DNA from 3 places in the Roseateles aquae genome. Region 2 is predicted to be linked to each of the others. Evidence: predicted binding sites of a transcription regulator. Region 2 holds the regulator's gene; each other region holds the start of a gene.
The links. The regulator HrcA, encoded in region 2, represses chaperone genes, less so after heat shock. The targets are predictions, from matches to a motif close to TTAGCACTCNNNNNNNNNGAGTGCTAA.
Positions count from the first base shown of each region.

Region 1 (7,393 bases), on a different contig from region 2:
CAAGGAAGAGCTGGTCATCCTGAAGCCGCTGTGCCTGATCACCGCCAAGCCGGCGATGTTCGTCGGCAATGTGGCCGAAGACGGTTTCGAGAACAACCCCTTCCTGGACCGCCTGAAGGAATACGCCGCCGCCCAGAACGGCCCGGTGGTGGCCATCTGCGCCAAGACCGAGGCCGAGCTGTCCGAGATGAGCGATGAGGACCGCGCCATGTTCCTGGCCGAGATGGGCCAGGACGAGCCCGGCCTGAACCGCCTGATCCGCGCCGGCTTCAGCCTGCTGGGCCTGCAGACCTACTTCACCGCCGGCGTGAAGGAAGTGCGCGCCTGGACCATCCACAAGGGCGACACGGCCCCGCAGGCGGCCGGCGTGATCCACACCGACTTCGAACGCGGCTTCATCCGCGCCCAGACCATTGCCTACGAAGACTTCATCACCTTCAAGGGCGAACAAGGCGCCAAGGATGCCGGCAAGATGCGCGCCGAAGGCAAGGAATACGTCGTCAAGGACGGCGACGTGTTGAACTTCCTGTTCAACGTCTGAGCAATACGTTGATCGCCCGGCGTTTGTGGCGCGCGCGGCGAAAACCAAGGGCCGCCGCTGATGCCGCGGCCTTTTCTTTGCGTGTAGGCTCTGCTGATCTTCACGACTAGCTCGGCCGCCCGCTCGAACGGGACTTGTGCGGCCCTTTGGCGCCCATGCCCGCGACTCACGCACCCACACCCGCCGCCGTGGCGGATGACGCACATGCAGTGCATCCCACCGCACTGCCGCTCTCTCAGGCCAGACCGGCCAGCCGGCGTCGCTGGGCAGCGCGGCTGACCTTCCTCTATCTGGGCTACACCCTGCTCGGCTGGCTGTCGCTGCGGCTGAGCATTCCGCCCGACTACGCCGCGCCGCTGTTCCCGGCCGCCGGCCTGGCGCTGACCGGCATGCTGTGCTGGGGCCGCCGCGCCGCGCCGGCGGTATTCCTGGGCTCGCTGACCATCAATCTGCTGCTCAGCCACGAACGCGGTCAGACCGCCTGGTTGACGCCGTTGGCCATTGCGCTGGGCGCCACGGCGCAGTCCTGGGTGGGCACCAATCTGGTCCGCCGCCATGTCAGCCGCCCACTCTTGCTCAGTGAGCCGCGAGACCTGGGCCGCTTCTATCTGTTCGGTGCCGGGCTGGCCTGCCTGATCAGCCCCAGCATCGCCGTGACGGCGCTGCGCCTGGCCGGCACGATTCCGGCCGAAGGCGCGCTGGGGACCTGGACCAGCTGGTGGATGGGCGACACCCTGGGCGTGCTGATCGGTGCGCCGATCGCGCTGAGCCTGCTGGCCCGGCCCCGCGAGGTCTGGTGGCCCCGGCGACTGACCGTGGGCCTGCCCATGCTGCTGGCCACACTGATGATGGCCTATGCCACCAGCCTGGTGCTGGACTGGAACTACCAGCAGGCACGTCACAGCTTCGAGCGCGATGCCGAACGCGCTGCCGCCAGTTTTGAAGCGGCGCTGCGCCTGCCGCTGATGGATGTTGAGGCGGCCCGGGCACTGCTCAGCGTCAATCCGCAGCTGGGCCGGCAGGACTTCCGCCGTGCACTGGGCAATCGCATCGGTGAGGCCGGCCCCTTGCAATCGCTGGGCTGGGCACAACTGGTGTCGCGCCAGCAACTGCCGGGCTTTGATCAGCAGGCCCAGGCCGATGGCCTGCCCGGCTTTATTGCTCACGACCGCCAGCGTCCTGGTGATCATCGCAGCATGCCTGAAGAAGCCATGCTGGCCGTGCGCCTGGTTGAACCGCAGCTGCGCAATGGCGCGGTGCTGGGCATCAATCTGCGCTCCATCCCCGCAGCGCGGGCCGCACTGGCCCTGGCCGAGTCCACCGGCCAGCCCGCCGCGACGCCGGCACTGACCTTGGCGGGCGAAGGCCCCGACGCCATGGCCGTGCTGCTGTTCCAGGCCGTCTACCGTGGCGAGCCGGTCAATCGCGACGAGCGGCTGGCGGCGCTGCAAGGCGTAGCCTTTGCCGCCATCCGCCCCGAGCAACTGCTGCGCGCCCAGGCCAACAGCCTGCCCGGCCATCTGCGTCTGTGCCTGATCGACAACGATCCGCAGGCCGCCCAACGCCGGCTGGCGGGCAACCGCGGTTGCGAGAGCCTGCCCGACGCGATGCCGGTGAAGAGCAAGATGATCAGCGTCGGCGCCCGGCAATGGCAGATCGACGTCTACCCGGCCAGCGGCGGCCTGCAGGGCCAGGCCGGCAACAGCCTGCCCTTTGCGCTCGTCGGCCTGGCCAGCACTGCCCTGCTGGGGGCATTGCTGCTGATCATCACCGGCCGCGCGCAGCGCATCGCCACGCTGGTGGCCGAGCGCACGGCCCAGCTCAAGAGCGAAGTCGAGCAGCGCGAGCAGGCCTCGCTGGCCCTAAAGGACCGTGAACAGCGCCTGCGCAATGTGCTGGACAACGCCCCCATCGGCGTCGTCTTCACCGATCTGCAGGACCACGCGCTCGGCGCCAACCCCTATTTCTGCCGCCTGCTCGGCTATGACGCCGACACGCTGCTCAAGCAGCGCATGCTGGATCTGACCCATCCGGACGACCGCGCCGAGGACGAGCGCTTGATGGCCGCCTTGATCAGCGGCGAAATCCCGATGTACCAGCGCCTCAAGCGCTATATCGGCCGCCATGGCCAGATCGTCCGTGCCCGGGCGCTGGTGACGGTGCTGCGTGATGCCCAGGGCCAGGTCTACAACCTGGTCGGCGTGGTCGAAGATATCGCCGAGCGGCTCAAGCTCCAGGAGCTGGAACAGGCCCGCGAACATGCCGAGGCCGCCAGCCAGGCCAAAAACGAGTTCCTCTCGCGGATGAGCCATGAGCTGCGCACGCCGCTGAACGCGATGCTGGGCTTTGCCCAGCTGCTGGAGCTCGACCGCGAGCCGCCGCTGAGCCAGCGGCAAGAGGGCTGGGCCGCGCAGATCCAGCTGGCCGGCTGGCATCTGCTGGACATGATCAACGACACACTGGACCTGTCGCGCATCGAATCCGGCGACCTGCGCCTGGAGTTGCAGCCCTTGCATGTGCCAACGATGCTGGACGAGGTGCAGGCCCTGGTCGAGAGCGATGCTGCCGTTCGCGGCATCAGCTTTGCGCGGGTGCTGGCGCCGCAGGGCCTGTGGATGCGCGGCGATCCAACGCGCGTCAAGCAGGTGCTGATCAATCTGCTCAGCAATGCGATCAAGTACAACCTGGAAGATGGCCGCGTTGAGCTAGGTAGCCGGCTCGATGAGAACGGCATGCTGGAGCTCACCGTCACCGACACCGGCATGGGCATGAGCCCCGAGCAGCTGGCCCAGCTGTTCCAGCCCTTCAACCGCCTGGGCCGCGAGCACAGCGAGATCGAAGGCACCGGCATCGGCCTGGTGATCAGCAAGCGGCTGGCCGAAGCCATGGGCGGCAGCCTGAGCGCCGAAAGCGAATTCGGCCAGGGTTCCAGCTTTGTGCTGCGTCTGCCGCTGGCCGAGGCACCGGAGCCGGGCCAGCGGCCGGCCGCGCCGCCGGCGCCGCTACCCGTAGCAGCGCTGCAGAAGCGCCGGCTGATCTATGTTGAAGACAACGCCACCAATGCCGAAGTGATGCGCGGCATGCTCAGCCAGCGCAGCGATCTGCAGATGGAACTCTGCGTCGACATGCAAAGCGGCCTGGAACGCATCCTGGAAGCGCAGCCGGACCTGGTGCTGCTCGATCTGCAACTGCCGGATGGCGATGGCCTCAGCCTGCTGCGCGAACTGCGCGCCGCCGGCGCCAGCATGCCCATCATCATGGTGTCAGCCAATGCGGTGGCCGAGCAGATCGAGGCCTGCCTGGCGGCCGGTGCCCAGCACTACCTGACCAAGCCGGTCGAACTGCGTGAACTCTTGCACCTGCTGGATGAGTTGCTGCCAGCCCACCCGCAATGAAAAACGGCCTGACAGCGGCCAGATCAACGCTTGACTTCGGTCTGGACTGTGCACAATAGCCCCATCCGCCATGGCTTCATAACGATTCGACCGCGATGACTTCGACTGAACTGGCCCCAAGCTCCAACGCCGGCGCCCTGGTCACCACCAGCGCCGCCAAGAACGACTCGCAGCAGTTCCTGACCTTCAGAATAGGCGCCGAGGAATACGGCATCGACATCCTGAAAGTGCAGGAAATCCGCTCCTACGAGGCGCCCACCCGCATCGCCCATGCGCCGCCCTTCGTCAAGGGTGTCGTCAATCTGCGCGGCGTCATCGTGCCCATCGTGGATCTGCGCCTGCGCCTGGGCTGCACGGCCGAATACACCAGCTTCACCGTCGTTGTCGTGCTGAACGTCTGCGGCCGTGTTGTCGGCATCGTCGTCGACTCGGTCTCCGATGTGCTGGAAATGGCCCCTGGCACGATCAAGGAGCCGCCGGAGATCAGCGCTTCGATCGATACCCGCTTCGTCACCGGCCTGGGCAAGGTCAACGAACGGATGCTCATCCTGCTGGACATCGAAGGCATGGTCGGCAGCCCCGATTTCGGCCTGATCGACTGATCGTCCAGGCCTGGCAAGCCCGATTTCGCGCTTGCGGCACCCAGCTTTCGTCCTTGCCCCACATCGGCAAGTTAGTGACTGCACTCGCCGAGAGCTCCGCCAGCCTTGGCGATTTTTTCAGCCTGCTGACTGTTAGCACTCATTCAAAGAGAGTGCTAATATTGCCGTGTTGAGGCTCGCAGCCTCGCTCTACACGAGAAACACGCCATGTCCACGCCAACCGCCCTGACCGTACGCGATCCCTGGGCCATGCTGCCCTCGCTGGGCAATCTGGATGCGTACATCTCTGCCGTCAACCGTCTGCCGATGCTGACGCCCGACGAAGAACAAAGCTTCGCCCGTCGCCTGCGCGAGAACGGCGATCTCGAATCCGCCGGCCGGCTGGTGCTCTCGCATCTGCGCCTGGTGGTCTCGATCTCACGCCAATACCTTGGCTACGGCCTGCCGCAGGGCGACCTGATCCAGGAAGGCAATGTCGGTCTGATGAAGGCCGTCAAGCGCTACGACCCTGACCAGGGCGTGCGTCTGGTGTCCTATGCCATGCACTGGATCAAGGCCGAGATTCACGAATACATCCTGCGCAACTGGCGCATGGTCAAGGTCGCCACCACCAAAGCGCAGCGCAAGCTGTTCTTCAATCTGCGCTCGATGAAGCACAGCCTAAAGGAAGATGCCGCCGAGGGCCAGACCCACCGCAATACGCTGAGCGCCGCCGAGGTCGACCACGTCGCCCGCGAGCTCAATGTGAAGCGCGAGGAAGTGCTGGAGATGGAAACCCGGCTGTCCGGCGGCGATGTCGCCCTGGAGCCGCAGACCGATGACGACGGCGAAAGCTTTGCGCCCATCGCCTATCTGGCCGACGACAGCCAGGAACCCACCCGCGTGATCGAGGCGCGCAGCCGCGATGCGATGTCTGGCGACGGCATCACCCGTGCACTGGCGGTGCTCGACGAGCGCAGCCGTCGCATCGTCGAAGAGCGCTGGCTCAAGGTGAACGACGACAGCTCGGGCGGCATGACGCTGCATGAGCTGGCCGCCGAATACGGTGTCTCCGCCGAGCGCATCCGCCAGATCGAGGTGGCCGCGATGAAGAAGATGAAAAAGGCACTGGTCGAGACCGCCTGAGGCGCGTACCCCGCCTGCAACACGAAACGGCCCCGCGGGGCCGTTTTTCACTGGGTTTCAGGCGATGCAGCAGCCTGGCGCTCAGGCCTTTTCAGCCAACAGCAGCTTGATATCGTCCATCAGCGCCTGTGCACCAGCACCATAGCGCTCGAACAGCCGCACCCGGCCTTGCGCGTCGAAGACAAAGCTCGCCGCCGTGTGGTCCATGGTGTAGCTGTCTTCGGTCTTGCCCGGCACCTTGGCGTAATAGACCTTGAACTCGCGCGCGGCCTCCTTCAGCTGCTCGGCACTGCCACGCAGGGCCACGAAGCTGGGATCGAAACTGGCCAGATAGGCCCTCAGCAACTCGGCCGTGTCACGCTCGGGATCGATGGTGACAAACAGCCCCTGCACCCGTTCGCCATCGGCGCCCAAGGCCTTCTTGACCTGGGCCAGCTCCGCCATCGTCGTCGGGCACACGTCCGGGCATTGGGTGTAGCCAAAGAACACCACGACGATCTTGCCTTTGAAGTCACCCAGGCTGCGCGGCTTGCCATCGATATCAGGCAGGTTCAGCGTGCTGGCATAGCTTGCGCCGCTCAGGTCCACGCCTTTGTAGGCCGGCTTGGCCGACTCGCCCAGACCCAGCTTGTCACAGCCACTGAGCAGCGTGGCCAGTGCAGGCGCCAGCAGGAAGTTGCGTCTTGTGCTCATCTCATTGCGTCCAGGGCAGCAGGTAATGATCCAGCAGCAAGGCCGCGAACAGCAGGGACAGGTGCAGGATGGAGAAACGGAAGGTCTTGCGCGCCAGCTGGTCCGAGTAGTCGCGCCAGAGCTGCCAGGCATAGGCACAGAAGCCCAGACCCAGGATCAGCGCACTGATCAGATAGACCCGGCCGCTCATGCCGGTCAGGAAGGGCAGCAGCGTGGCTGCCAGCAAAATCCAGGTGTAGAGAAAAACCTGCAGCCGGGTGAAGTCGGAGCCATGCGTCACCGGCAGCATCGGCAGACCGGCGCGGGCATAGTCTTCGGTGCGGTACAGCGCCAGCGCCCAGAAATGCGGCGGTGTCCAGAGGAAGATGATCAGGCACATCATCAGCGCCTCGGGGCCGACCTCGCCGCGCAGCGCCGCCCAGCCGAGCACCGGCGGCATGGCGCCAGAGGCACCGCCGATGACGATGTTCTGTGGTGTCATCGGCTTCAGGATGACGGTGTAGATGATGGCGTAGCCGACGAAGGTGGCGAAGGTCAGCCACATCGTCAGCGGATTGACCCAGACATAGAGCAGCGCCATGCCGACGCCGCAGAGCAGCGCCGAGAAGCTCAGCGTCTGCGCCCGGCTCAGCTCGCCCTTGGCCGTGGCCCGCCAGGAGGTGCGCTTCATCTTCGAATCGATCTGCTGCTCGATCAGGCAGTTGAAGGCAGCCGCGGCGCCCGCCACCAGCCAGATGCCGGCCGTGGCCGCGAGGATCACGCCCCATTCGCGGGCGGCGGGCCAGCCCGGGATGGCCAGCGCCATGCCGATGACGGCACAGAACACGATCAGATGCACGACCCGAGGCTTGGTCAGTTGATAGAACTGCTGCCAGCGCGAGGCGCTGGCCGCTTGAGGGGGTGTCGTCGAGGCCATGGGGTCGCTCAGGATACAGCGCCGGGGCTCAAGCCCTGCGGCGGCGGAAAAGAAAGTTCGGACGAGTCGTGCCGCTGCAGCCGGGCCAGCATGAAGCTGAGCATCAGCAGCAAGGCGGCAG
Region 1 covers NZ_JAVXZY010000008.1:114,733-122,125, reverse strand. Annotated here, with positions in the region: gene ychF (redox-regulated ATPase YchF) at 1-541, shown strand, start outside; gene RQP53_RS18220 (CHASE domain-containing protein) at 751-3,936, shown strand; gene RQP53_RS18215 (chemotaxis protein CheW) at 4,032-4,538, shown strand; gene rpoH (RNA polymerase sigma factor RpoH) at 4,746-5,663, shown strand; gene RQP53_RS18205 (SCO family protein) at 5,745-6,356, opposite strand; gene cyoE (heme o synthase) at 6,358-7,272, opposite strand; gene RQP53_RS18195 (COX15/CtaA family protein) at 7,281-7,393, opposite strand, start outside.
Region 1: rpoH (RNA polymerase sigma factor RpoH) is a predicted target of HrcA. The motif match lies at 4,671-4,697, and genes of this name have one in related genera.

Region 2 (7,393 bases):
TGCCGATGCGCTGCTGCCGGCGCGCGCCGCCGATATGCCGGCCTACACCCAGGGTCTGATGGATCTGGGCGCCAGCCTGTGCGCCAGCAAGACGCCGCAATGCCTGCTCTGCCCCTTGAGCGAGCTGTGTGCGGGCCGCGCACAAGGCGAGCCGCAGCGCTATCCCATCAAGAGCAGGAAGCTCAAGCGTGGCCGGCGCGAGCATTGGTGGCTGTGGCTGGAACATGAAGAGCGCATCTGGCTGCAGCAGCGGCCGGACAGCGGCGTCTGGGCCGGCCTGTGGACGCTGCCGCTGTTTGACAGCGAAACCGAGCTGTTGGCGGAGGCCACGCGGCTGGGTGCCGAGGCCGAGCCACTGCCGCGCGTTGAGCATGCGCTGACCCATTTCGACTGGGTGCTACACCCGCGCCGGGCGCTGCTGAATGAAGGCGCTGCGCCGCTCGAGCAGGGCCGCTGGGTGGCGCGCGAACAGCTGGCCAGCTATGCGCTGCCGGCGCCGCTGAAGCGCCTGATCGGCTGAGGCCTGGCAGAGGCTTGTTTGGAGCCAGTTACCAGCAGCTGCCGAGCTTTGACTATTGGATTTCGGCCCCGCGCCCGCTATGCTGCGCGGCTCTCTTGTCCAGCCTCCATCCAGCCGCGCGGATCAGCACCATGAAAGCATCAGTGAAGTCTTCGGTTGAATCCGCCCTGGTGGCCGCGGCGGCGGCGGCTGTGTGCCTGTGGCAGCTGATCGTCTACGGTTCCGCCGAGGATGGCGACACCGCACGCATCGTCATGTACGCGCTGGGCTTGAGCATTGCGCTGATTGCCCACTGGACATTTCTGGCGCTGGCGCTGCAGCGTTCCGGCCGTGCGGTCGTGCCCTGGACCTTTGGCCTGGTGGTGCTGTGCCCGATCACCTCGGTGGTGGCACTGGTGCTGCTGGCGGCCGACGAGGAACAGCCGGCCTGAATCCACTGAACCCGCTTACTTCGCGTCCAGCTCGCGGTGCCGCTTGAGCACCTGGCCGTGGTAGGCGAACTGCTTGCTCAGCGTTTCGACCAGATAGACCGAGCGGTGCTGGCCGCCGGTGCAACCAATCGCCACCGTCAAATAGCTGCGCTGATCGGCTGAGAAGTTCGGCAGCCACTGCGCGATGAAGGCGCTGATCTGGCTGAGCATCAGGCGCACCTCGGGCTGGGCTTCGAGGAACTTGGCCACCGGCTCGTCGCGGCCGGTCTGCGGGCGCAGCTCGCGGTCGTAATAGGGGTTGGGCAGCACTCGCACGTCGAAGACGAAATCGGCATCGCTGGGCACGCCGTGCTTGAAGGCAAAGGACTCGAACACCAGGGTCAGCGACTCGCCGGAGACGACGACCAGATCGCGCACCCAGGCGCGCAGCTGGGCCGGGCGCAGCTGGCTGGTGTCGATCACGGTGGACTCCACGCGCAGCGCCGCCAAGAGCTCGCGCTCCAGATGGATGGCGTCGAGCAGGGCACGGTGTTCGTCTTCGCCGCTGCTGCTGGCGTTTTCGCCCACCGGCGTGGCCGGGTGCTGGCGCAGTGGGTGCGGGCGGCGCGTTTCCGAGAAGCGGCGCATCAGCGTCTCGGTGTTGGCGTCCAGAAAGATCGAGCGCAGCGCCACGCCATCGGCGCGCATCTGCTTGATCAGCGGCAGCAGATGCGGCAGCGAGCCGGCGCTGCGCACATCGACGGCAATCGCCACCCGGCGCTGGCCGCGCTGCTTTTCCAGCGCCAGGAACTCGGGCAGCAGTTCGGGCGGTAGGTTGTCCACGCAGAAGAAGCCGGCATCTTCCAGTGCATGCATGGCAATCGATTTGCCGCCGCCGGACACGCCGGTGACCAGCACCACATCGCTCTTCTCGGCTTTGGCCTTTTTGCTCGCGTTCATGACTTGGCTTTCTTGCTGCCGGGCTTGGCGCCGGGCACGGTATGGGCAGACAACTCCAGCATCTCTTGGGCGTGGGCCAGGCTGGTGGACGAGAGGCGTTCGCCGCCCAGCATGCGCGCGATCTCGGCCACGCGGGCCTCGCCGGCCACTGGCTGCACATCGCTGCAGGTGACGCCATCGCGCAGCGCCTTGGCCACGACGTAATGCTGATCGGCGCAGGCGGCCACCTGGGGCAGGTGGGTCACGGCCAGCACCTGGCGCTCGCGGCCCAGCTGCTTCATCAGCCGGCCCACGGTTTCGGCCACGGCGCCGCCGACGCCGGCATCGATTTCGTCAAAGATCAACGTGCCGACCCCGGCGCTGGCGCTGCCCAGCTGCTGCTGGCAGGTGGTGACGGCAATCGCCAGCGCAATCCGCGACAGCTCGCCGCCCGAGGCCACCTTGGCCAGTGGGCGCGGCGTGCTGCCCGCATGGCCGGCGACCAGGAACTCGGCCGACTCCATGCCAAAGCTCTGTGGCTGCTCCTGCGCCAACAGCGCGATCTCGAAGCTGCCGCCGGCCATGCCCAGCTGCTGCATCGCCTGGGTCACGGCCGATGCCAGGCGCGGCGCGGCCTCGGCACGCACGCTGCTCACGCGCTTGGCCTCGCGCTCATAGGCACGGGCCGCCTGCTGCAGCGCGGCTTCGAGTGCGGCCAGATCGCTGGCGGCATCCAGCGCGGCCAGCTCGTTCTTCCATTCCTGATGCAGGGCCGGCAGTTCGGCGGCCTGACGGCGGTAGCGCCGCGCCAACGCCATCCAGGCTGACAGCCGTTCGTCCAGCTGCTGCAGGCGCTGCGGGTCCATGTCCTCGCCATGCAGATAGGCGCCCAGCGTGTGGGCGGCGTCCTGCAGCTGGGCCTGGGCGCCGAGCAGCGCGTCGACCGCCTGCTGCAGCCGCGGGTCGTAGTCCAGCACCGCCTGCAGGCCCTCGATGGCGCGCTGGGTCAGGTCTTCGGCATTGGCCTCGCCCTCGCTGAGCAGCTCGACGGCGCTGCGCGCGCCATCCATCAGCGATTGCGCATGCGAGAGGCGCTGGTGCTCGCTGCTCAGCTCTTCCCATTCATCGGCGCCGGGCGCCAGGCGCTCGATCTCACCCAGCTGCCAGGCCAGGCGCTCACGCTCGCGGGCCAGTTCGCCCTGGCGTTGCTGGGCGCCGGCCAGGGCCTCGCTGGCCTGCTTCCAGGCGGCGTGAGTGCGGGCCAGTGGCGCAGTGTCCAGCTCGGCATAACTGTCCAGCAGCGCGCGCACGGCGGCCGGGCGGGTCAGGCCTTGCCAGGCATGCTGGCCGTGGATGTCCAGCAGGCTGTCGGCCAGTTCGCGCAGCTGCGCCACCGTGGCGGCGCCGCCATTGATCCAGGCGCGGCTCTTGCCCTGGGCGTCGATCACGCGGCGCAAGAGCAGGGTGTCGGCCTCGGCGTCGAAGCCGGCTTCGTCCAGCCAGGGGCGCAGTGCCTCGGGGCGGTCGAACTCGGCGCAGATCTCGGCGCGGGCGGCCTGTTCGCGCACCACGCCGGCATCGCCGCGGCTGCCCAGCGCCAGTTGCAGCGCGTCGATCAGGATCGATTTGCCGGCGCCGGTCTCGCCGGTCAGCACGGCAAAGCCGCCGCTGAAGTCCAGCTCCAGCTCGGGCACGATGACGAAATCTCGCAGGCTCAGTCGCCTCAGCATAGGGGCCTCAACACAGTCTTTTTAGTGGCCGGGCGCTCAGGACACGCCCTCGTACCAGCGCAGCTTGCGCCGCAGCGTGGCGTAATAGCTCCAGCCGGTGGGATGCAGAAAGCAGACCTTGTGCGCCGAGCGACGCACGGTGATGCGGTCGCCGTGCAGCAGGCTGGCCAGGCTTTGCATATCGAAGTTCACACTGGCATCGCGGCCGGCGACGATCTCCATGCGCACCTCGCCCAGGTCCGGCAGCACGATGGGCCGGTTGGACAGCGTGTGCGAGGCAATCGGCACCAGCAGCCAGCCGGCGATGCTGGGGTGCAGGATGGGCCCGCCGGCCGACAGCGCATAGGCAGTCGAGCCGGTGGGCGAGGCGACGATGACGCCATCGGCGCGCAGATTGGCGACGAACTCATCGCCGACGTCGACCTTCAGCTCCACCATGCCGGCGGTAGCGCCGCGGCTGACCACCACATCGTTGAGCGCCAGGCCTTCGAAGATCACCCGCTCGTCGCGCCAGACCGCGCCTTCCAGCATCGCGCGGTGCTCCATCTCGTAGTCGCCGGCCAGGATGGGCGCCAGCGCCTCGCGGAAGCGTTCGATGGAGATGTCGGTGATGAAACCCAGCCGGCCCTGGTTGATGCCCACCAGCGGCGTGCCATGGCGCGCAATCTCGCGGGCAAATCCCAGCATGGTGCCGTCGCCACCGACGACGATGGCCAGATCGCAGGCGCCGCCCATCTCGTCGTGGCTGAGGGTGTCGTAGGCGCTGATGCCGGTGCTCTCGGCCGTCTCGCGCTCAAGCGACACGTCCAGGCCTTGCCCGGTCACAAATTCGGCTATTTCTTCAAGCACCGGGCGTATGCCCCTGGCCTGATGCTTGCCCACGATCGCTACATGTCGGAAACGCTTGGCCATGCGAAGAATTACACCACAGCACTATGAAGCTTTGGCGGCGCTGGGCGGGGCCGTGAAAGAGCGGTGAAAGGCCTCGTCCTGACTAGGGCTTGCCCTCAAAGCGCGCCGCTGGACCCAATGCCACCGGCTGCATGTCCTTACAATCCCCAACATGCTCGACGAGCGATCCAAATCACTGCTGAAAACCCTGGTCGAACGCTATATCGCGGACGGCCAGCCCGTGGGTTCGCGCACGCTGTCCAAGGCCTCGGGCCTGGAGCTGTCGCCGGCCACGATTCGCAATGTGATGGCCGATCTGGAGGAGCTGGGCCTGATTGCCAGCCCGCACACCAGCGCCGGCCGCATCCCCACCGCGCGCGGCTACCGCTTGTTCGTGGACACCATGCTGACGGCACAGCCCGGCCTGCTGGGCGTGGACCCCCGGCCGATCGAAACCCAGCTGCAGCCCGACCAGCCGCAGCGCGTGATCGCCAGCGCGGCCCATCTGCTGTCGAATCTGTCGAACTTTGTTGGCGTGGTCACCGCGCCGCGCAAGCCCAGCGTCTTTCACCACATCGAATTCCTGCGCCTGGGCGAACGCCGGGTGCTGGTGATCCTGGTCTCGCCCGATGGCGATGTGCAGAACCGGGTCATCTTCACCGCTCAAGACCTGAACCAGGCCGAGCTCGCCGAGGCCAGCAACCGCCTCAATGCCCATTACGCCGGCCTCAGCCTGGAGGCGGTGCGCGAGCGGCTCAAGAGCGAGGTTGATGCGCTGCGCGGCGAGATCGGCGTGCTGATGAGCGCCGCCGTGCAGGCCGGCACCGAGGCGATGGAGCAGGAAGAAGAGCGCGTCGTCATCTCCGGCGAGCGCAATCTGCTGACGGTGCAGGACTTCAACAACGATATGGGCAGCCTGCGCCGCCTGTTCGAGATGTTCGAGCAAAAGACCCAGCTGATGCGCCTGCTCGACGTCTCCAGCCGTGCCGAAGGCGTGCGCATCTATATCGGCGGCGAAAGCCAGGTCGTGCCCTTCGAGGAACTGTCCATCGTCTCCGCGCCCTATGAGGTCGACGGCCAGATCGTCGGCACCCTGGGCGTGATCGGCCCCACCCGCATGGCCTACGAACGGATGATCCAGATCGTCGACATCACCTCGCGCATGGTCAGCAACGCGCTGAGCCAGAAGTAAGCAAGTCGGCGCTGCTGTTCAAGGCACGCGCTCCAGCCCTATACAATCCGCGCTCCCGGCTCCCCGCCGGGCTTCACTGTCGGCGCCGCCCTGGCGCCGGACACGGGGGCCGTTAGCTCAGTTGGTTAGAGCAGAGGACTCATAATCCTTTGGTCACAGGTTCAAGTCCTGTACGGCCTACCAATTAAATCAAGGACTTACGACTGTTTTTCCCAACCTGGGCGACGGCCGAGTGACTCATGTAGCCACCGTGTAGCCAAGAGTCCTGCGCTTGGCGGCGCCTTGGGCTACGCCACATTGCAGGCGCAAAAGTTGCCCGCCGGAAGCGCCAACCCAACCGCGTTAGTACATTGCCCACTGTTAAACACCAGTCGGCCGCGTCAGCATATGCTCGGCGCGTGAAGAGCGACGGCGGCAGTCCGGGCCTACTCGGTTCGGCCTCTGCTTGGCTGCGCATCTTCAGCGCTAAACGACTTGCTATGAGTGCGGAAAGCACGAGTAAGTGCAGAAGGGTAGAAAGGGAGGGGAGGTGAGTTATGCAGAGTAAGGCCTATTTCGATCTTTGTACGAGAAAGCTAGCTGTCCTTGCGACTGAGGTCGAATTGCGAGGGAGCGTCAACATCTTGGATGTTCACGTGCACTGTGAGGATTTCTACGCACGCTTTCTCAATCTGTTGTTCGGCTACTCGCTGACCAATATGAATGCGACGCAACAGAATTCGGCCGGTATAGATCTGATTGATAAGACAGGAAAAACTGTTCTTCAAGTCTCTTCAACTGCCGCCTTCGACAAGGTTCAAACAGCGCTCTCGCACGCAAAGCTTACTGGGCTAAAAGGTTATCGTTTCAAATTTGTTTCGATATCTAAGGATGGGAGCGATTTGAGGAAGAAGGTCTTTAACAATCCGCATGGGCTGAACTTTTCGCCCGTTGACGACATCATCGACCTAAAAAGTATTACGGCTATCTTGTTGCACTCTGCGCCAAGTAAGCTGCAGCAAATCTACTCGTTCTTGCATGAGGAATTGCCTCTCAGCGAGGTTGAGCCACCGTCTGAAACAAATATTGCTGCGCTAATAAATATTCTTTGCGCAGAGGATCTTAGTCCACAAGCTCAAAGCGGCTCACCAATTCCATTTTCAATTGATGACAAACTCGTCTTCAATAACTTGGTTGTTGCAGCTGAATTGGTTGAAACTTACGCGGTCTATCAGCCGCGAATTGATGCGATTTACGCAAGCTTTGATGCAGCGGGTAGAAACCGGAGCACGTCAGTGCTGAGCGCCTTTCACTCTACATACCTTAAGCTGAAAAAGGATGGGGAAGCGGATGATGACCTCTTCTTCAGCATCATTGAGGCAGTAATGGATGCCGCAAAGAAGAGTGCCAACTACGTCGCGATTTCCGAGGAAGAACTGGAGCTGTGCATTCGGATCTTGGCGGTGGATGCATTCATGAAGTGCCGGATCTTCAAGAGGCCCCCAAAGGTGACAGCCCATGCTTCTGCCTAAGGACGTTCATCCCGAAAATAGCCTCTATTTCAATGGGGCATATATTATTCAGGCGCTATCTGGCGGCAAATCGATGGGGTTTATGGATTTGTATCTTGCCACGCGAGAGTTGCGTGATATGCCGATTGCCATTTTTGTCTTGGCGCTTGATTGGTTGTTTTTGGCAACCGTCGTGCATGATCAAAGCGGGAATATAGAGC
Region 2 covers NZ_JAVXZY010000005.1:39,957-47,349, forward strand. Annotated here, with positions in the region: gene mutY (A/G-specific adenine glycosylase) at 1-520, shown strand, start outside; gene RQP53_RS13135 (hypothetical protein) at 652-951, shown strand; gene rapZ (RNase adapter RapZ) at 967-1,890, opposite strand; gene recN (DNA repair protein RecN) at 1,887-3,599, opposite strand; gene RQP53_RS13150 (NAD kinase) at 3,636-4,511, opposite strand; gene hrcA (heat-inducible transcriptional repressor HrcA) at 4,663-5,682, shown strand; tRNA gene RQP53_RS13160 (tRNA-Ile) at 5,789-5,865, shown strand; gene RQP53_RS13165 (ABC-three component system protein) at 6,219-7,193, shown strand; gene RQP53_RS13170 (ABC-three component system middle component 6) at 7,180-7,393, shown strand, end outside.

Region 3 (7,393 bases), on a different contig from region 2:
GCGCTGAACCTGCTCCGCCACATAGTTCAGAAACTCGGACAGCCGCTCGTCATCGCCGCGCTCAAAAGCCATGCTGTGCGCGGCGACGCGGTTCAGCAGTGTCCAGGTCGGATGATCCTGGCGGCGCAAGAGGCTCAGATCGGTGCGCGCCAGTCGCGCCACGGCCACCTGCAGGCGGGCCAGCATTGGCCGTACCGGCGCCGGCAGCCGTGGGTCGGCCAGGATCTGGTCATAGAGGCGCGACAGCAGATCGGCGCCGCTGCCGCTGTTGACCGCCGGCCCGAGGATCTGTGCCGAGGGCTGGCTGAGCCGCTGCGGCCGCGAATTGAATTCGTCAACGCGCTGGGCCAGTCGGTCCAAAGTGTTTGGCGCATTCAAGCTGCTGAACTGGCGCATGTGCAGATTGGCCGCAGCACTTGCGCTGGCCGCGCTGGCATGGGCGGCCACCAACGGTGCCAGTTGGGCTTCATGCAGATGCTGGCACAGGCTGCGGTACAGCAGCTGCAGCCCGGCGGCCAGTGGTTGCGCGGCCACCCGCACCAGCGCGTAGCGGCCTTCGGCGTCCAGATCGACTGCCTGGGCTGCACGGTTCAGGGCCTGGGCAAACAGCGCCGCGCGCAGCGGGTTGTCGTTCTTCAGCGGGCGCGCAATGCCTCGCAGGGCGGCGAAGAAGTTGCCGAGCTGATGCAGCTCGGACTTGCTCAGGTCTTCGACCACGGTCACCACATGAGCCACAGCCACATCCTGCAGCGCCTGGTGCTCGTCGACCAGGCTCAAACTGTCCAGGCTCAAGGGCGCGCTGCGTTGCAGCGGATCAACGCCGCGCCGCGCCGCCTGCAGCAGCGGCAGCAGTGAGTTTTCGAAATCCTGCGCAAAGCGGCCCCGAAGCTTGGACCAGGCCGCGTACAGCAGATGGTGCTGTGGCCGGGACTTGAGCAACTCCTGGGTCTCGTTCATCACTGCCAGGCTCAGCGTGGGCACGTAGGCAATGGTTTCGTCGACCAGCGAGTGCAGCGTCGGGGTATGCGTCATGGGCGATAGTTGGGTCTGGTGGCTGCATTATCAATCGACAACCATCAGCTGCAGAAAGCAAAAAGGGCCGCTTTGCAGCGGCCCTTTTTGACTTGAGCGGGGCTTGAGGCCCCTGAGCTCAGGCTGACATTACATGTCCATGCCCATGCCGCCCATGCCGCCCATGCCGCCAGGCATGCCGCCGCCGGCAGCTTCTTCCTTCGGCGTTTCGGCGACCATGCACTCGGTCGTCAGCATCAGCGAAGCGACCGAAGCAGCGTTTTGCAGCGCGGTGCGGGTCACCTTGGTCGGGTCCAGGATGCCCATTTCGATCATGTCGCCGTAGGTGTCGTTGGCCGCATTGAAGCCGTAGTTGCCCGAACCGGCCAGCACCGCGTTGACGACGACGGAGGCTTCGCCACCGGCGTTGTAAACGATCTCGCGCAGCGGGGCTTCGATGGCCTTCAGCACCAGCTTGATGCCGGCGTCTTGATCGGCGTTGTCGCCCTTGATCTCGCCAGCAGCTTGCTTGGCGCGCAGCAGGGCCACGCCACCACCAGCCACGATGCCTTCTTCAACGGCAGCGCGGGTGGCGTGCAGCGCGTCTTCCACGCGTGCCTTCTTTTCCTTCATTTCGACTTCGGTGGCAGCGCCGACCTTGATCACGGCAACACCGCCGGCCAGCTTGGCCACGCGCTCTTGCAGCTTCTCACGGTCGTAGTCGCTGGTCGCTTCTTCGATCTGAATGCGCACTTGCTTGACGCGGGCTTCGATGTCGGCAGCAGCACCGGCGCCATCGATGATGGTGGTGTTTTCCTTGCCCACTTCGACGCGCTTGGCCTGGCCCAGATCGGCCAGCGTGACCTTCTCCAGGGTCAGGCCGACTTCTTCGGCGATGACCTTGCCGCCGGTCAGGATGGCGATGTCTTCCAGCATGGCCTTGCGGCGGTCGCCGAAGCCAGGGGCCTTGACGGCGACGACCTTCAGGATGCCGCGGATGGTGTTGACCACCAGGGTCGCCAGTGCTTCGCCTTCGACTTCTTCAGCGATGATCAGCAGCGGACGGCCAGCCTTGGCCACTTGCTCCAGCGTGGGCAGCAGGTCGCGGATGTTCGAGATCTTCTTGTCGAACAGCAGGACAAACGGGTTGTCCAGCAGCGCGGCTTGCTTCTCGGGGTTGTTGATGAAGTAGGGCGACAGATAGCCGCGGTCGAACTGCATGCCTTCGACAACGTCCAGCTCGTTGTTCAGGCTCTTGCCGTCTTCAACGGTGATCACGCCTTCCTTGCCCACCTTGTCCATCGCCGAGGCGATGATCTGGCCGACGTCGGCATCGCTATTGGCCGAGATGGTGCCGACTTGAGCGATTTCCTTCGAGGTGGTGGTGGCCTTGGAGGCCTTCTTCAGCTCGGCGACCAGGGCTTGCACAGCCTTGTCGATGCCGCGCTTCAGGTCCATCGGGTTCATGCCGGCGGCCACGTACTTCATGCCTTCGCGCACGATGGCCTGGGCCAGCACGGTGGCGGTGGTGGTGCCGTCACCGGCGTTGTCGCTGGTCTTGGAAGCCACTTCCTTGACCATCTGCGCGCCCATGTTCTGCAGCTTGTCCTTCAGCTCGATTTCCTTGGCCACGGACACACCGTCCTTGGTCACGGTGGGGGCGCCGAAAGAGCGCTCGAGCACCACATTGCGGCCCTTGGGGCCCAGGGTCACCTTGACCGCATTGGCCAGGATGTTCACGCCTTCAACCATGCGAGCACGGGCTTCGCCACCGAAGATCACGTCTTTTGCTGCCATGTTCAATTCTCCAAATTCAGTAGATATGGGCTTGCCACGCTGTACCTGCAACGCTCAGTGGTTGCGAAGGAAAGCGTAGCGAGCGGTGCGCTGGCAAGGCGGCCGGAGCGCAGGGACCGGAACGACCATCGCGGTCGTGAGGATCCCGAGCACCGCCCAACGCAGCCAGCGTGCCGCGCAGTAGCTTTACTTCGCGACCACGGCGAAGAGGTCTTCTTCGCGCATCACGAGCAATTCATCACCATCAACCTTGACGGTCTGGCCCGAGTACTTGCCGAACAGCACGCGGTCGCCCACGGCCACGTTCAGGGCAATGAAGTCGCCCTTGTCATTGCGCTTGCCAGGACCCACGGCCAGCACTTCGCCCTGATCAGGCTTTTCGGCGGCGGCGTCGGGGATGACGATGCCCGAAGCGGTCTTGGTTTCTTGTTCCAGGCGCTTAACGATCACGCGATCGTGCAGAGGACGCAGTTTCATCACATCTCCTAAAGAGTCTTGGTGTTGAGCCATTCATCGGTGCTGCGTCAAGGTGAGCAACACCTTTTCACATGCTTGAGCCCGCCGGCCAGGGGCTGTGGCGGGCTGTTAGCACTCGGTTGGTGTGAGTGCTAACAGAAGGCATTATAGGGATGGAAGATGACGTTTCAAGAGCCGCAACAGGCAAAAAGCTGATGTGCCGAGGTGGCGCTCAGCGCTGCCTGCGCCCGGCGATGACCACCGGGGAGCACCTCAGGCGCGGCGCGGCGCCAGCCGGCGCATCGCCAGCCAGGCCAGCAGTCCGGTGAAGCCCAGGATCAGCAGCAGCACCAGCCAGAAGCCATGTGGATGCTCGTTCAGCGGAATGCCGCCGACGTTCATGCCCAGCAGGCCAGCCACCAGATTGATGGGCAGCGCCATCACGGTGACCATGGTCAGGATGAAGAGGCTGCGGTTGTTCTGTTCGGCCACCTGGGCGGAGGCCTCTTCCTGCAAAAGCTTGATGCGCTCCTGCAGCGAGGCGATATCGCGCAGCACGACGGCGAACTCCTCGTTGACACGGCGCAACCGCTCCTTGTCCTCGGCGCCGACCCAGCCAGGCGGGTTGGCCATCACGCGCAGCAGCGCGCCCGGCTCCGGTGCCAGCAGCCGCTGCAGGCGCACCGACAGCCGGCGCAGCCGCGCCAGCTCGGCACTGTGGCTGGCCTGGCGGCGAGCCAGGATCTCGTCCTCGATGTCGTCGATGCGGTCGCTGGCACTGCGCACGATGTGCTGCAGCTCATCGGCCTGGTCACTCAGCAGGTGTTCGAGCAGGGCCACCGGCGTAGGCAGCGCGTCGCCGCGCTTGACCGCCGCACGCAGCCGGTCGACCGAGCGCAGCGGATGGTGGCGGGCGCTGATGACCAGCCGTTCGCTCAGATGCAGCCACAGTGTGGCCACGTCTTCCGGGTCGAAGCTGAAGTCGAAGGTGACGTCGTTGATCACCGCCTGCAGTGCCGCCGCGCCATCGCGGCTGATTCGCGTCGAGCGCGAGCCCTCGCGCAAGGCCTGGTAGAAGTCTTCGCTGAGTTCGCTGTGGCGGTGCAGCCAGCTCAGTGCGCCGGCATGGGCGAGGTTGAAGTGCAGCCAGACAAAGCCATTGCCCCCTGATGCACTGGCCAGGCTGTCCAGTGAGGCGGCGCAGTCGATCTCGACACCGGCGGCACCGTCGATGAAACGATAGCCGCAGATCAGGCCCTGCTCATCGGCACCGTAGCTGGTGGGTGGGGCGGGGCGGGGCGCAGCAGCAGTCATCGGGCGGATCTCGCATCGGCATTCGGGCAGGCGCGGATTCTCCCTGACAACAATGCTGCCGCGGATGACAGCACCAGCTTTTTGGACGCCGTCCTGGCACTCCGTCAGACGCCAAGCTGTGCTGGCGACAGATAGTGCTGCCTGAAGGCCTCGAACGGCAGGGTGTCGGCCGCTTCGATTCGTGCCTGCTCGGCCAGTGATTCGCTCGCCGCATTGGCGAAACGCTCACGCAGCGCGCTGTCTGGCGGTGCGGCGAGCAATGCCGCCTGCGTGTCGCGAGAGCGCTGCAGCACGAAGCCGATGTGCGAATCGCCGTGCGCGGCGTGCATGGCCGCCAGCACCCGGGCCGAGGGCAGGGTGTCCGGGGCAGCCAGGCTGGCGCGCGCCTGCTCAAGCGCCTCGCGGTAGAGGCTGCCGCCGAGTGCAGCGTCGATGCGCTCGGCAATCGGCGTGAATTCGGCCAGCAAGGCCTGACCCCAGTCCATCAGCGGCACCGTCGCGTCGCCGCGCTCCAGTTGCAGGCCCGGCTCGCGGCCGCGTGCGGCCGTCAGATGCTGGTTGCGCGCCAGGGCCGCGATCTCTGCCGGGGTGTCGGCGGGGCTGTCGGACAGCAGGCAATGCAGCAGGAAGATATCCAGGAAGCGCATGGTCCGCGCCGAGATGCCCAGTGGCTCGAAGGGGTCCAGGTCCATGCAGCGCACCTCGACATACTCGACGCCACGCTCGCGCAGCGCATGCAGCGGGCGTTCGCCGCTCTTGATCACGCGCTTGGGCCGAATGGTGCCGTAGAACTCGTTCTCGATCTGCAGCAGCGTGGTCGAGAGCTGGTTGTACTCGCCGCCCGGATTGCGAATGCCGATCGCCTCGTAAGCCGGGTAGGGGCGGGTGAGCGCCTCCTGCAGCGAGGCGGCATAGCCAGCCAGATGGTTGTAGCTGACCGCCAGCGAGGACTGGGCGTCGCTCTGGTAGCCGAGCCGGCCCATGCGCAGCGAGGTGCCGTGCGGCATATAGAGGCTGCCGCAGGGCTGGGTCTTCAGCTTGTGCTGCAGGCTTTGCAGCTGGTGCTCGCGACCCTCGACGAAGCTGGAGCACAGCGCCGGCGAGGCGCCAAACAGCACCAGCAGCAAAAAGGAATGGCGGCGGAAATTGCGGATCAGGCCGAAATACTCGTCGCTGCTGATGCCCGGCATCGACCAGTTGTAGTGAATGCCCGAGATGGTCTGCATGCGCCGGCCATAGCGATGGCCCAGGCCCATGCGGTAGACGCTCTTGGCACGGCCGATATTGGAGCTGCCGTAGCGGCCCAGCGGGATCGTCTCGTCGGTGGGCAGCACGCAGGGCATGCTGGAGGCCCACATCATCTCGCCGCTGCCCTGGGCCTGCGCCAGCGCCTGGGCCACGGCGCGATGGATCTCATGCAGTTCCAGCTCGCAGGCCTCGGCACTGGGATGCACGCCGGTGATCAGTTCCAGCTGCGATTCGCTGAAATCGGTGGTCACCCAGGGGTGAGTCAGGGCCGAGCCCAGAGCGCTCGGATGCGGCGTCAGGGCCAGCGAGCCATCGGCCAGCGCACGCAGGCTTTCCTTCTCGACACCGCGGCGCATCGCCTGCAGGCGTGCGCCGTCCAGCGCGCTCAGCCGCTCCAGCAAATGGCTCACAGGGGTCTCCTCAATTCATGTTTGGGGCCGGAAGTTAACAGATGTCGGTGAAACGCGCTTGCACCCCGACTCGGACGGCCGGCGCCACTTTGTGCTACGAGGCTTGGCTGGCCCGCCGGGCACGGCGCAGCTGCTGTTCCGAGCTGAAGCCAGCCAGCTCGGCGGCCTGGCCGAGCGTGGCGCCGGTGGCCAGCACCTTGCGGGCGCGCTCCAGCCGGATGGCCTGCAGATAGTGCAAGGCGGTGGTGCCGGCGTGGCTGGCAAAGAGCCGGCTCAGGTGGCGCGGTGTCACATGGGCCAGCGCGGCCAGTCGGTCCAGGCTCCACTCGGCGCGTGGGTCGGCGCAGATGGCGTCCTGGGCGCGGTGCAGGGCGGGGTGCAGATGGTTGCGGTGTGCCAGCATCGGCGACAGTTCCGGGTCCTGCGGGCTGCGGCGCAGGTAGACGACCATGGTCTGCGCCACCGCCGCGCCGATGGCATCACCGCAATGCTGGGCGATCAGGTGCAGGCAGAGATCGATGCCGGCGGTGATGCCGGCGCTGCTGGCCACGGGGCCGTCGACGACGAAAACGCGGTTGTCGACCACCTCGGTCTCCGGTGCCGCGTGGCGCAGCTCGTCGAGCAGCTCGTGGTGGGTGGTGCAGCGGCGGCCCCGCATCAGCCCGGCGCGGGCGGCCAGCAGGGCGCCGGAGCAGATCGACAGCAGCCGACCGCCGCTGGCCAGCAAGACCTGACCCTGCGCAGCCAGCCAGCGCTCGGTGCGCAGGGCCGCGGCGATCTGGGCCGAGTCGGGCTCGGGCTCATCGGCGCGACGGTGCCGGCAGCCCACCAGCATCAGCCAGGCGCTGGCAGGCAGCGTGTCGGGCAGTGGCTCCAGCCCCGCCAGTTGCAGGCCAACCGAGGACTCGGCCTCTGGCTGGGCCGCGATGAAGCGCAGCCGGAAGGCCGGCGGCTCGCCGCGCCGCTGCAGCGCTTGGTTGGCGAGCCGAAAGGCCTCGGCCGGCCCGGCCAGGTCAAGCAGCAGCGAGCCTGGCTCGACCAGCATCAGCACATCAATTTGAGACATCGCTGCAGTATGCCTTGCCGGCCTGGCGGTGCTTCAGACCTGATCCAGCGCCCGGCGGGCCCGCTGCAGCGCCTGCTCGACGCTGACGATG
Region 3 covers NZ_JAVXZY010000006.1:45,284-52,676, reverse strand. Annotated here, with positions in the region: gene RQP53_RS15015 (DUF1631 family protein) at 1-1,032, opposite strand, end outside; gene groL (chaperonin GroEL) at 1,162-2,808, opposite strand; gene RQP53_RS15005 (co-chaperone GroES) at 2,995-3,285, opposite strand; gene RQP53_RS15000 (transporter) at 3,538-4,578, opposite strand; gene gshA (glutamate--cysteine ligase) at 4,683-6,182, opposite strand; gene RQP53_RS14990 (GlxA family transcriptional regulator) at 6,331-7,302, opposite strand; gene RQP53_RS14985 (cysteine hydrolase family protein) at 7,336-7,393, opposite strand, start outside.
Region 3: RQP53_RS15005 (co-chaperone GroES) is a predicted target of HrcA. The motif match lies at 3,394-3,420, and genes of this name have one in related genera.